Regions from separate parts of the Companilactobacillus sp. HBUAS56275 genome, predicted to be linked through region 2. Evidence: predicted binding sites of a transcription regulator. Region 2 holds the regulator's gene; each other region holds the start of a gene.
The links. The regulator Rex, encoded in region 2, represses fermentation and respiration genes when NADH is low (regulators of the CRP and FNR family bind a similar motif). The targets are predictions, from matches to a motif close to TTGTGAANTANTTCACAA.
Positions count from the first base shown of each region.

Region 1 (4,284 bases), on a different contig from region 2:
CAACAACAATTAAAGTAATCTGATATTTAAATTTAGGAAACATCTCTTCAGCAGTTTCGCCAAAAGCAGTTGTCAATCCAATTGAGGTTTTCAAACATGCAATAATGGCAATTAAGGCCAACAACAAACTACCAAAAGAACCGAAGTAATAATTGAAGACTTGTGCCAGAGTTACGCCTCCATTAGAAGCCAATGGCAATTTAGCTACACTCATCGTTCCAATCAAAGCTAAGAATCCATAGATTACACCCATGATCACAACACTGATCAAACCTGATTTGATTGTATCTTTAGCAATTTGTCCAGGATGTGTAATTCCAAGCGACTTGATCGTATCAATTACCACAACTCCAAAAGCTAACGAAGCCAAAGCATCCATCGTATTGTATCCTTCAGTGAATCCTGTCAGAACTGGACTTACTGCGTACTCATTTTGAGGAATCGCATGTAAATTTCCCATCGGTTTTACGAACGCTGTTACGATCAAGATCCCTAATAACACTAGAAAAATTGGTGTTAACCACTTACCGACATAAGTCATCAACTTACTAGGTTTTCGTGCCAACAGCCAAGTTACTCCAAAGAATATTGCTGAAAAGATCAACAACACTAAACTCTGATGATCCTTATCAACAAATGGTGCAATTCCTAATTGAAATGAAATCGTCGCCAACCGTGGAATCGCAAATAACGGTCCCATAGTTATATAAAGTAAAATTGTAAAAATATAAGCAAACGGCCGATTAACTTTACCTGCTAAATCAAAGACACTGTTACTGGCTGTAATCCCCATACTAGCAACACCTAAAAGCGGTAACCCCACTCCTGTGATCAAAAGGCCAATAATAGCCCAGCCAACATTGCTCCCGGCTTGCTGGCCTAGAAAAACTGGAAAAATCAGATTTCCAGCTCCAAAGAACAGTCCAAATAACATTGAACCAATGAAGAATAAATTTCTCCAAGTTAATTTTGTTTTCATCAAATCACTCTCTTAATTAAACTCATCTAAATATCATAATAAAATCGGCCTTTTGGCACAATAAATAATATCAATTTTGGCAAAAAAAATCACTTCACAATTGTTGGGACAACCTCCCACAATCATGAAGTGATTAAATTTTGACTAACTAAACTCTGGTTTTAATAATATTTCTCTTAAATCAGCAAATGGCATTTTCAAACTGTCGGCAACCGCTGCTTCAGTTAATGAACCATGATAAGTATTAACTCCTGTAGCAATTGTCTTGTTAGCACAGGCGTTTACGATTCCTTCATTAGCAATCTTGACTGCGTACGGCATCGTTTGACTGGATAACGCTTCAGTAGCTGTTCGTGGTACTGCACCGGGAATATTAGCAACCGTGTAGTGAACCACGCCATAAGATAGATATACCGGATCATCATGGGTCGTTGCTTTAATACTAGTTTCAAACAATCCACCCTGATCAATCGGAATATCAACAACAACCGATCCCGGTTCCATCGATTTTATCATGTCCTCAGTAACCAATTTAGGAGTGACCGCACCAGGAATAAGTACCGCTCCCACCACTAAATCAGCTTCCTTAACACTTTTAGCAATATTCTGTTGGTTCGACATCAAGGTATGAATCTTACCATTAAAAATTCTTTCTAACTCAGCTAAACGATTGGCATTAATATCTAAAATCGTAACGTCAGCGCCCATACCGATAGCAATCTGTGCGGCGTTCATACCTACCGTACCACCACCGATAATAGTGACCTTACCCTTTCTAACACCCGGAACACCACTTAAAAGTAATCCCTTACCCTGATGTGGTTCTTCCAAAAAGTGAGCTCCCACTTGTACTGCCATTCGACCAGCAATTTCACTCATTGGAAATAGTAATGGCAAATCACCTTTGGGTCCAACCATAGTCTCGTAGGCAACTCCAGTAACATTTTTCTTTAATAATTCAGCTGTTAATCTCTCATTTGCGGCTAAATGTAAATACGTATAAATTATTTGATCCGGTTTAAAGTATTGATATTCAGATTCAATCGGTTCCTTAACTTTAATGATCATTTCTGAATTCCAAACGTCTCCAACTGCACCAATTTGTGCCCCTGCATTAATATACTGCTGATTGGTGTAACCCGAGCCCAGTCCCGCGTCCTCTTCAACAATAACCGTGTGACCGGAATTAACTAATTCAGAAACTCCATTGGGATCAGCACCCACACGTTCCTCTCGATTCTTTAGTTCTCTAGGTATACCAATTTGCATAAAAATAGCCTCCTTTTTGTGAAATAATTATCAATATAATATACCATATCATATAAACAACTTTTCCACAAAGAAAGCTGGGATAGTGTAAAATTGCCGTCCTCCACAAAAACTGGGAATGCTGTTGGAACGCTATGGGCGCGATTTTGAACTAATTATTTTACACTTCGTGCAAAATAATGGATTTCAAAAGTCGGCCTTATTGTAATCGGCAAAGCCGATAACAATAATTTCATAGCTGAACGCATTCCCAGTTTTTGCTCCGGACTAAAGAGTTCTTCTGTTGTATGACTTGAAAAGTATTTAATCCAGTATCTTTTCTGTTTAAAAATTACTTTTGAATCAAAAAGGAATGTCGACATAACCAATATTATATTGATGAGTATGGATGCTTCTCTTTATCACTGATAATTTTGAAAGATGGAAAAATATTTATTGGTCTGAAATAAATGGACATTGACGATATTACAACCATTTTCAAATGGAAAGATAATGAATCAAACATTTTTCTCAAACTAAAAAACAAAGCTGGATTTAGTCCGGAGCAACAAGAAAATTGGCCCAGCCATGAAATTTACCTTGGCAATTTATTGCCTAGGTAAAGGCCGAACTCTAAGATCCATGATTTTGCACCAAGTGCAAAATTATTAGCTTAAAGTCGTGCCCATGGCGTTCCGGCCAAATTTTCTTGTTGTGGAGGACGGCACCTTAAGCACATCCATCACCCACCATCCATCCAATAAAAAAGACACCCTCATAAAAGGATGTCCGAAATTATAAAATAAAAATCTATTTAACAACGTATGTGTCTTGTACCCATTCGTTAGTAGCAACACGATAATATGTGTGACCATTAAGAACTTTAGTTTGATCTGTTTGCCATGGTGTGTTGTTACCCAAAGCACGATTAGTAATTAGTGAGAATGTACCATCACTTTGTAAAGCAAGTAATCTTACATAAGGACTGGCACTATTCTTAACAGTAATAACACCCTTTTGATCACTTTGTGAACCACTGTTTGTTTCAGCAGAACCATCATACTTAGTCAAGTTGTAAGTTGCAATGATGTTATTCAATGAAGATGCATAGTTAGGAGCTGTTGCATATCTACCTTGTAGCCATGCAGTAGCATCTTTGTATGAACTTGTATTTTCTTTCCATGTACCCTTGTAATAACTTGAGTTCCATGAAACACCATTACGAAGTTTGTCACCATTGTCTAAGAATGATTCATAGTAACTAGGATATTTTCTGAAGTTAGCATAGATTGTATACCAACCCTTTGAAACACTGTATTCAGATGTAGGCATTGTTACATAAGCGCCGTTATAGTCACCCTTAATACCAAACAAGTTATGACCTTGAGTAGCTAATGTTGAAGCTCCCCAACCACTTTCTAGAATAGCTTGTGCCAACATTACTGATGTATAAAGGTTATACTTTGCAGCAGCTTTTTGAGCCATTGGAACAGCTTCATTTAAGAAAGCTTGTTGTTGTGAAGATGATAAACCTGAAGCAGCTTGTACAATTGCAGTTGCTCGTGCTGCTGCATATGGTGATTCACTAGCAGCTTGCACAATTGATGAGTTAGCAACAGTTGTATCAGCTTTTTTTACGTCAGCGCCAGCAATGACGTTTTCTTTATTATCTTGTGATTTGTTATTTACTTGTTCTGTATTTGTGTCAGATGCTGTAGAATCCGCATCGGTTGTAGCAGCTGAAACTACAGAAGGTGTAGCGGTTGCAGCCAATGTTCCAAGTACCAAGGCACTTGTAATTAGATTTTTTTTAGACATAGAATGTTTCCCCTTAATAAATAATCTAGTTATAGACTACTATTTACAAAAATTAGTTTCAATAAAACCCGGATTTTGTAACAAGAATTAAACATTCGAAAATAAATTGTAATTTTTTGTCACTTGACATTAAGAAAATCTTAAGAAATTTAAGACTTCTTTATGCCAAATAAACCAATTACATCTTTTCCAAAAGAAATTGGATAACAAATTCCATAAAAATGAAATGTTCAATTGAA
Region 1 covers NZ_JAYKKK010000003.1:183,196-187,479, forward strand. The annotation lists gene brnQ (branched-chain amino acid transport system II carrier protein) at 1-979, opposite strand, end outside; gene ald (alanine dehydrogenase) at 1,124-2,248, opposite strand; gene U8526_RS07375 (glycoside hydrolase family 73 protein) at 3,038-4,045, opposite strand.
Region 1: a site for Rex is predicted at 2,265-2,282, ahead of ald (alanine dehydrogenase). Genes of this name have one in related genera too.

Region 2 (4,284 bases):
AATAATAATCGCTAATGTTGTCATTATTTCAAAATAAATTAAAGTCTTTAATCCGATTCGACCTAATTTCTTAATATCACCCATATTGGCGATACCGACTGTCAAACAAGAGATAACAATTGGTAAAACAATCATCTGAATCATTGAGATAAACATTGTCCCAATGTTCTGCATCACTTGAATAGCAGCTTTATTCTGGTAAAAAATTTGTCCTAGAACAATTCCTAGAACCAAACCAATAATAATTTGCCAACCTAAGCTGACTCGAAAAAATCGTTGCTTTTGCACTTTAAAGTCCCCTTTGAAATCAACATAGTTTTAATTATAGAAGACTTTTTGTAAAAAATGAAATTGATAACGGTTTCAGATTAAAATATTTTTCATTCATATCATTTATACGAACAAAATTGCTAGGCTGTGCTTAAATCGTTCTTGTTTTGCTTAATTTCACCAATAAAAAAAGCAGAACATCCGGTTTTCTCAAATCGACATTCTGCATCTTTTTAGCATATCTTAATTTTTATCTAATTTTCACCTGATTCAGAAGCGATAATATCCAAATCACCAGAAAGTGTCCAAGCATCAACAGTTGCTGGAACGATCAAATGGATACCCTTTTCCAAATCATAGTCTTTTCCATCAACGGTAATCTTACCTTGACCATTGATTACAGAGATCAAAGTATACTTACCGATTTGATGATGGAGTTCAACTGGTTCTTTAATTTCCCAGTGATAAACTGAGAAGAATGGTGAAACGGGTGGTTGAACAAATGTTGTAAACTTGTTCTTGCCCTCTTCTTTTGATTCAATATTTAATTGTGGATCTTTATGAGGAACCGTAATTGTATCCTCAGATTGTTTGATGTGAAGATCACGTTTCTTACCAGTAGACTTTTCAACACGGTCATAATCATACAAACGATATGTTGTATCACTACTTTGTTGTGTCTCTAAGGCCATGATACCCTTGTTCAAAGCATGAACGGTACCACTTGGTACATAGTAAAAATCACCAGTCTTAACTGGAACCTTTCTCAATAGATGGTCCCAGTCGCCTGATTCGATCATTTCATCAAGTTCAGCTTTATTCTTGGCATTGTGACCATAAATCAAGTATGAACCTGGTTCAGCATCGATGATGTACCAGCATTCAGTCTTACCTAATTCATGTTCATGCTTTGCAGCATACTCATTATCGGGATGAACTTGAACTGATAAACTAGCTTCAGCATCCAAAATCTTTGTTAGAAGTGGGAATACTTTACCCTTAGGATTGCCAAATAATTCACTGTGATTCTTCCAAAGATCATCAACATATTGACCAGCAAATTCACCATTTTCAACTTGTGATCTACCATGTGGATGACCTGAAATAGCCCAGCATTCACCAATAGTTCCATCTGGAATCTTGTAACCAAACTTAGTTTCTAGCTTTCTTCCACCCCAGATCTTTTCGTGGAATACAGGCTTTAAGAACAATGGTTCACTCATAATACTTTCCCCCAAAAAATTATTCTTGCTCTTCTTTCAATGACTTATCACGATCTAAGAAGAAAATTAGTGTCTGCAATTCATTAGCCAAATCGACATAATGAACGCGGATACTGCTTGGAACGTTAATGATTACCGGTGTGAAGTTTAAAATACCTCTAACTCCGGCATCGGCTAATAAGTCAGCTGTCGTTTGAGCCGCATTTGAAGAAACTGTCAAAATGCAGACATCGATCTGTTGCAAATGAAGTTGTTCCTTCAATTCGGAGATGTCATAAACAGGCACTCCACTCTTAACTGTACCGACAATTTCCTTATTAATATCAAAAGCTGCCGCAATTCGAACATTATTAGTCCGAGAAAAGTTATAATTTAGTAAGGCGTTACCTAAATTACCAACACCTACTAAGGCTACGTTAGTACGCTTGTCTTGATTCAAGAGCTTCTTAAAGAAAGCTACTAAATCGTCTACATCGTAGCCATAGCCACGTTTTCCAAGTGCTCCTAGATATGAGAAGTCACGTCTTATTGTAGCACTATCTATCTTGACCCCTTCTGATAATTCTCCAGAAGAGATTTTTTTTGTACCTTCATCTTTTAAAAATTGAAAATACCGATAATAAATTGGTAAACGCTTTATTGTTGCGTTTGGAACTGTTGTTTTTGTCATAATTTACCACCATATGTGTGTCATTTCACTAACATTTATAGTAAATAAAAATCGACAAAAACGCAACACGTTAAACCTATAAAGACATAATTTATTGAATAATGATAAAATTGTGAATATATAAAGGAGTTCAAAATTGATTTTATTACAAGCACAAAACATAACAAAGAATTTTGGTACTAAAAGGCTATTCTCTAATGTCAGCTTTGAAGTACAGGATAATAGCAGGATTGGTCTAGTCGGCCGTAATGGTGTCGGCAAGTCAACTATGCTCAAAATTATTTCCGACCAAGAAAGTTACAACAGTGGAAATATTGCTCTCAAGAAAGACACAAATATCGGTTATCTAGCTCAGGATTCCGGTTTAAACAGTGAAAATAAAATTTTCGACGAAATGGAACAAGTTTTCGACTATCTAAAAGAGCAAGAAAAAAAGATGCATGCTCTGGAAGAAAAACTTGCTAATCCTAATGTTCAAGACTATGACGAAATTTTAAAACAATACGATCAATTGCAAAATATTTTTCGTCGAGAAAATGGTTACGGCTATCAATCAGAGATTCGCAGTGTCCTCAAGGGATTTGGCTTCGATGAGGATGTTTGGCAAGCTCAAATTTCAACCCTCTCTGGTGGTGAACGTTCTCGTCTAGCTATGGCTAAAATGTTACTAGAACATCATGATATTTTGCTTTTGGATGAACCAACTAACCATTTGGACATTAATACCGTTGAATGGCTTGAAGGCTACCTCAAGAATTATCGTGGTGCTTTAGTCATTGTCTCCCATGATCAGTATTTCTTAGACAAGGTCGTAACTGAAATCGTTGAAATAAATCATCACTCTTCAACACATTATTCTGGTAACTATACTTTCTACTTACAAGAAAAGAAAAAGAATCAAGAAGTTGCCTGGAAACATTACGAAGAACAACAAGCTGAAATCAAGAAAACTGAGGAATACATTCAAAAGAATATTGTCCGTGCTTCTACTACTAAGATGGCCCAAAGTCGTCGTAAGAAACTGGAACATATGGATGTCCTAGATCGTCCCGATAGTGATCAAGGCTCGGTTCATTTTAGTTTCCAGATTGATAAGGAAAGTGGAAATGATGTCTTGCTCGTCAAAGATGCAGCGATTGGTTACGATGATCAGATCATGTCTGAACCAATCAATCTTGATGTCAAAAAAGGTGAACGTGTTGGTATCATTGGTCCCAATGGTATCGGTAAGTCTACTTTCTTAAAGTCGATTCTGGGTCAAATTCCTATGATCAAAGGAACAACTCAATTTGGTGCTAACGTTCAAGTTGGTTACTACGATCAGAATCTTAAGAATCTTGATCCTAAAAAGGATGTCCTTCACGAAATTTGGGATATCTACCCTCGTTTGGATGAACAAGTTATCCGCAACATGCTGGGAGCCTTCCTTTTCAGTGGCGATGATGTTCTTAAACCCGTCGCAGGATTATCCGGTGGTGAAAAAGCTCGTTTAACTTTGACGAAACTAGCTATGGAACACGACAACTTTCTAATCATGGATGAGCCAACTAACCATTTGGACATCGATAGTAAGGAAGTTCTTGAAGATGCTCTGAAGAATTTTGAAGGAACAGTTCTCTTCGTTTCCCATGATCGATACCTTTTGAATACTTTAGCTGATCGAATTGTTGACATCGGTGAACACGGTAGCAAGATCTATCTTGGCGATTACGACTACTACGTAGAAAAAACGACTGACCAACCAACTGAAGAAACAGAAAAGACTTCAAATGTCAGTGAAAAGAAAGTTCAGTATCAACAATCTAAGGAACAACAAAAGCAAGAACGTAAACTTCGTCGTCAGGTTGAAGATTTAGAAGCACAAATTGCTGAATTAGAAGAGAAGAATGCCGCCATTCAAAAAGAAATGACAAAAGATGAGAATTTAACTTCCTATAGCAAATTGGGTGATCTTCAAAAAGAACTCGACGAAAACAAGCAACAACAAGATAAAATTGAAGAAGAATGGACTGAGAAATCCATTGAACTAGAAGAGTTTTCTGAATAAGCAGACCATTGAGTCTGCTTTTTTGTTGCTCGGGTTCATTAAATTTGATAACTTAATTTATAAAGAACGTTCAT
Region 2 covers NZ_JAYKKK010000006.1:80,307-84,590, reverse strand. The annotation lists gene U8526_RS11500 (cation:dicarboxylate symporter family transporter) at 1-288, opposite strand, end outside; gene manA (mannose-6-phosphate isomerase, class I) at 525-1,493, opposite strand; gene U8526_RS11490 (redox-sensing transcriptional repressor Rex) at 1,513-2,163, opposite strand; gene U8526_RS11485 (ABC-F family ATP-binding cassette domain-containing protein) at 2,300-4,210, shown strand.

Region 3 (4,284 bases), on a different contig from region 2:
TTTTGCGTAAATTGATTGATGTATTGAATCCCGCTAGCTTCTGCCATCTCAATAACAGCCACCTTGCCATCATCGATCAAACCGTAGTGAGCTGTTGTCTTATGGCCTAAAGGATTAACAACTTCCTCAGTTATAATTTGACCATTTTTAGCATCGACTAATGATTGAACTGTTCCTTCACCACCATCGGCCATTGGTACATTGACAAACTCGGCTTCTGGATAAACTTTAGCAAAGCCTTTGTGCATTGCTTGAGCAACTTCCTTAGCTGTTAATGAATTTTTATATGAATCTGGAGCCAAAACTATTTTCATTTATAATCCACCTCTAGAACAGATTTCCATACATTAATGTTGCTACAATCGTCATTGAAAGTCCAACGAGCATTTCCCAGAAGACAACGCTCATTCTTTCCTTAAAGTGCATGTCAACAGCTTTGGCTGTCACGTGGAAATAGTTACCATGTGGCAATTGATCGATAACTGTGGCTCCGGTATGAACCATTGCTGCAGCGCCAGTACCGGAGATACCAAATGACATGATTGACTTACTGAATGAATTTGAAGCTAAGATAACACCAGTTGATGTTGATGCCGTTGCTGCTGCCATCAAGATACCGGCAATTGGTGCCAAGAACGTTCCAGAGATTCCGGAAACTTTTACTATCTCAACTACCTTCTGGGGCAAGTCAGATGCTGAAACTAAACCAGCAATTGCACCAGCACCAATCAAAATCAGTACCACATCGGTCATACGTGCTAATCCACCAGTCATATATTTCAAAAACTTTTTACGTTGTCCCATTGCCAAAGTTCCAATTAAACCAGCAATCGGTAAAATATACATTGCATCCAAATTAAATGATGCTAAGGCTTTGATTCCCAAAATATCACCTACAGGAGTGATCAATAAGAGGACGACCGCCACTAAAGGTGTCACAATGGCTGCCTTTAAACTTGGTAAGTCTTTTTCCTCTTTGGCTTCAAACTTACGATCAGCTGGTACAAAAGATCCTTTATTTTTGATCAAGGTAGCTAAAAGTACTGTCACAATAAGACCTACGACTGCTGGTACAAAGTCAGCAATCATAACTTGTGAAAGTTCAACATTGAAACCTTTTGCAGCTGCAATTGTATTTGGATTAGGCGAAATAATATTTCCCGCTTTACCACCACCAGAAAGAGCTACCAATAATGAGAGCTTACTGTAGTGCATCTTTTGCCCTACCTCTAGAGCAATTGGTGCCACGATCAAAACTGCCACAGGAATGAATATCCCCACACCTGTTAGAACCATCGTCGATAACGCTAGAGCTAAAATCGCTAACTTATCATTAAAACGATTAACAATATTAGATGCGATCACGTTGGCTGCACCTGATTCCATCATGACTCCAGCTAAAACACCAGCCGCAATCACACGGATAATTGTACCCATAACGCCAGAACTACCTTTAACGATCACGTCTGTCGTTTGCGAAAGGTTCATTCCCCCAATTAAACAACCAACGATTGCGCCAAAAATTAATGCATAAATAGGATTAACTCTGAATAAAATCAATCCAATTGCTAAAAGCAAACCTAATAAGGCTGCCCACCAAGCAATAACCATTTTAAAACTTCCTCCTCAAAAACACGGTAATTGTTAAATATTGAACAATTATTAACTTTTGTATAATACCGTGATGAAATCACTAAATCAATGTACATTTGCACAAAAATAATTGGGTGATACTTTAAAAAATAATGAATTTTATTGATAAATCAATGTTTTTAAATTTTAAAATAATGTAAAATATTTATATGCACAAATAACAGATTCAAGCTTTTGCATAACTTTGCTTGATCTTTAACAAGGAAAAAATTATGAAATTAGACCCTAAATTAGCACAATCTATTGTTGATAAAATGATGGATTACATCCCCTATAATATCAATATGATGAACGAAAAAGGCTACATCATTGCTAGTGGCAATAAAGATCGAATCAATACTTTACATATTGGTGCTATCGAAACCATAGAAAGCGGTAAAACTAAACCGATGATCGAATCTTTTGGTAAATTTGGTCAGCCGGGCGTTAATATCCCCGTTGAATTCCAAGGCAAAACTATCGGTGTTATCGGTATTACTGGTGACCCTGAAAAAGTCACCCCCTTGGCTTCACTACTTAAAGTTTCGACTGAACTGTTAATCACACAGATCAACAGTTCCAAGGCTGAAAATCAACGTAAAGAATCTTTAAATCACTTTCTCTATCAATGGACGACAATTGACAATATTTCTGAAAACTTCGAATTGAAATCACGCGCTCAGGCTCTAAATATTAATCTTGAATTAAAACGTTATGCTCTCATTTTAGAAACCGATAACCAGCCTACTATTTTAGAGGGTGATTTCTACTTTAGCAAAACACCACATCAACAGTTAATTATTACTAGAAACACTGACAACTTAGAAAAGTATCTAGAGTACAGTCGTCTAAACAAAATTGTGATTGGTATTAGTAATCAAAGTGCCAATTTAAAGAAGGCTGTTCAACAGGCCATCGATACTATCAAAGTAGTTCACGAATTGCAGTTGACTAATGTTTATTACTATCAACAAATCACTTTCCTCAACCAATTGTTGCAAAGCCATCTTTATTCGGACAAATATATCAACACCTTTAAGGGTTTACTCAAAACTAGAGCCGGTAAGGAATTGATCGACACACTCGATTGTTACTTCAAGTCGAATGGTAACGTAACCGACACCTCCACCAGATTAAATATACATCGAAATACTACCAACTACCGTCTGAACAAAATTTCTGACTACTTTAACCTCGACTTGCATGATATTACGGATATGTTAGAGCTATATACTAACTATTTGCACTTCAAAAAATATCTTTACGAAAATAAATGGTTACCGTCTAACTAGACTTTTATTGACATTATGTTTACCATTTTCACGAAGACTAATAATTAATCTAAAGAGGTCTAATAATGGTATTAATGAATCTTAATTATCGTACAAATTATTTACACACTTATTTCAAAACTTCCGTCGTCATTCCTGATACTAATGAAGATAATTACACGACTGTGTGGTTGTTGCATGGATATACTGGTGACAATACTGCTTGGGGTAAGCATGTTTATATCGAAGAAATCGCTCGTAAATATAACATGGCAATTATCATGCCTGACGGTCTAAATTCATTTTATTCTGATTCTAAATTCATTCCTTATTACTCTTTTTTCATAGATGAATTTATTCCTAAAATGCAAAACCTATTACCGATCTCTAAAGATCCGGCCAAAAACTATATCGTCGGTTCAAGTATGGGTGGCTACGGCGCCTTAAAATTTGCTTTTAAAAATCCCGATAAATTCGGTAAAGTAGCTGCTTTATCACCCATTACCGATATCGAACATTTCCGAGACAATCCTAAATGCCCCATGTCTAAAGATACCTTCAACGCTATTTTTGACAGTCCTGAAGAGATAGCCAAAAATCAACTGATCAATATTTATAACAATCGCCAACCAAAGTTACCTATCTTAACACTCTGTGGTGATATTGATTTTATGCATGAAGACAACGTTATGTTCAAGAATTTCTTAACGATTCACGCTAAAGATCATTACACTTGGATGCCAGTTGAAGGAGACCATTCTTGGAAAGTTTGGAGCAGCAACATCCAGAATATTTTTGATTGGTTATCATAGCTTTCATATAAATATATTTATATAATGATATTATGGATATGAAATCTTTTTATGGAAGAAGTCTTCTATCATGTCTGAAAAATATCTTACTTTTGATTGTTATGGCACTTTGCTTCAAGAAAATAACACTTACGACGAGATCGAAAAAATAGCTCTTCAAGTTGGGGTTGACCCCTCAATTGCCCGACAACGTTTTGAAACTTATCAAAATGATTCCAACAATGTACATCCCTATTTGGATTATGATCTACTCATTCGTAATAATTTGATTCATTTAGATTATCAATTTGGTTTAAAACATCAATTCGAAAAATATTTTGTTGATGTGATGATTGCTCATCAAAATTTAGTTCCCTTTCCAGAAACAATTAAGACACTAAAAACACTGGTTAAGCGTGATTACCATCTTATTATCATGTCCAATTCCTCATGGGACATCATCGATAAAAACGTTCAAAAACTCGAAGTACCTTTTGACATCTGGACAGCTGAGGATGTTCATGCTTACAAACCTGACCTTCACTTTTTTGAGACTGTTGAAAAGGAATACGGTTTTACATCCCAAAATC
Region 3 covers NZ_JAYKKK010000001.1:85,207-89,490, reverse strand. The annotation lists gene U8526_RS00425 (glycerate kinase family protein) at 1-314, opposite strand, end outside; gene U8526_RS00420 (GntP family permease) at 328-1,611, opposite strand; gene U8526_RS00415 (CdaR family transcriptional regulator) at 1,866-2,924, shown strand; gene U8526_RS00410 (alpha/beta hydrolase) at 2,990-3,715, shown strand; gene U8526_RS00405 (HAD family hydrolase) at 3,786-4,284, shown strand, end outside.
Region 3: a site for Rex is predicted at 1,642-1,659, ahead of U8526_RS00420 (GntP family permease). Genes of this name have one in related genera too.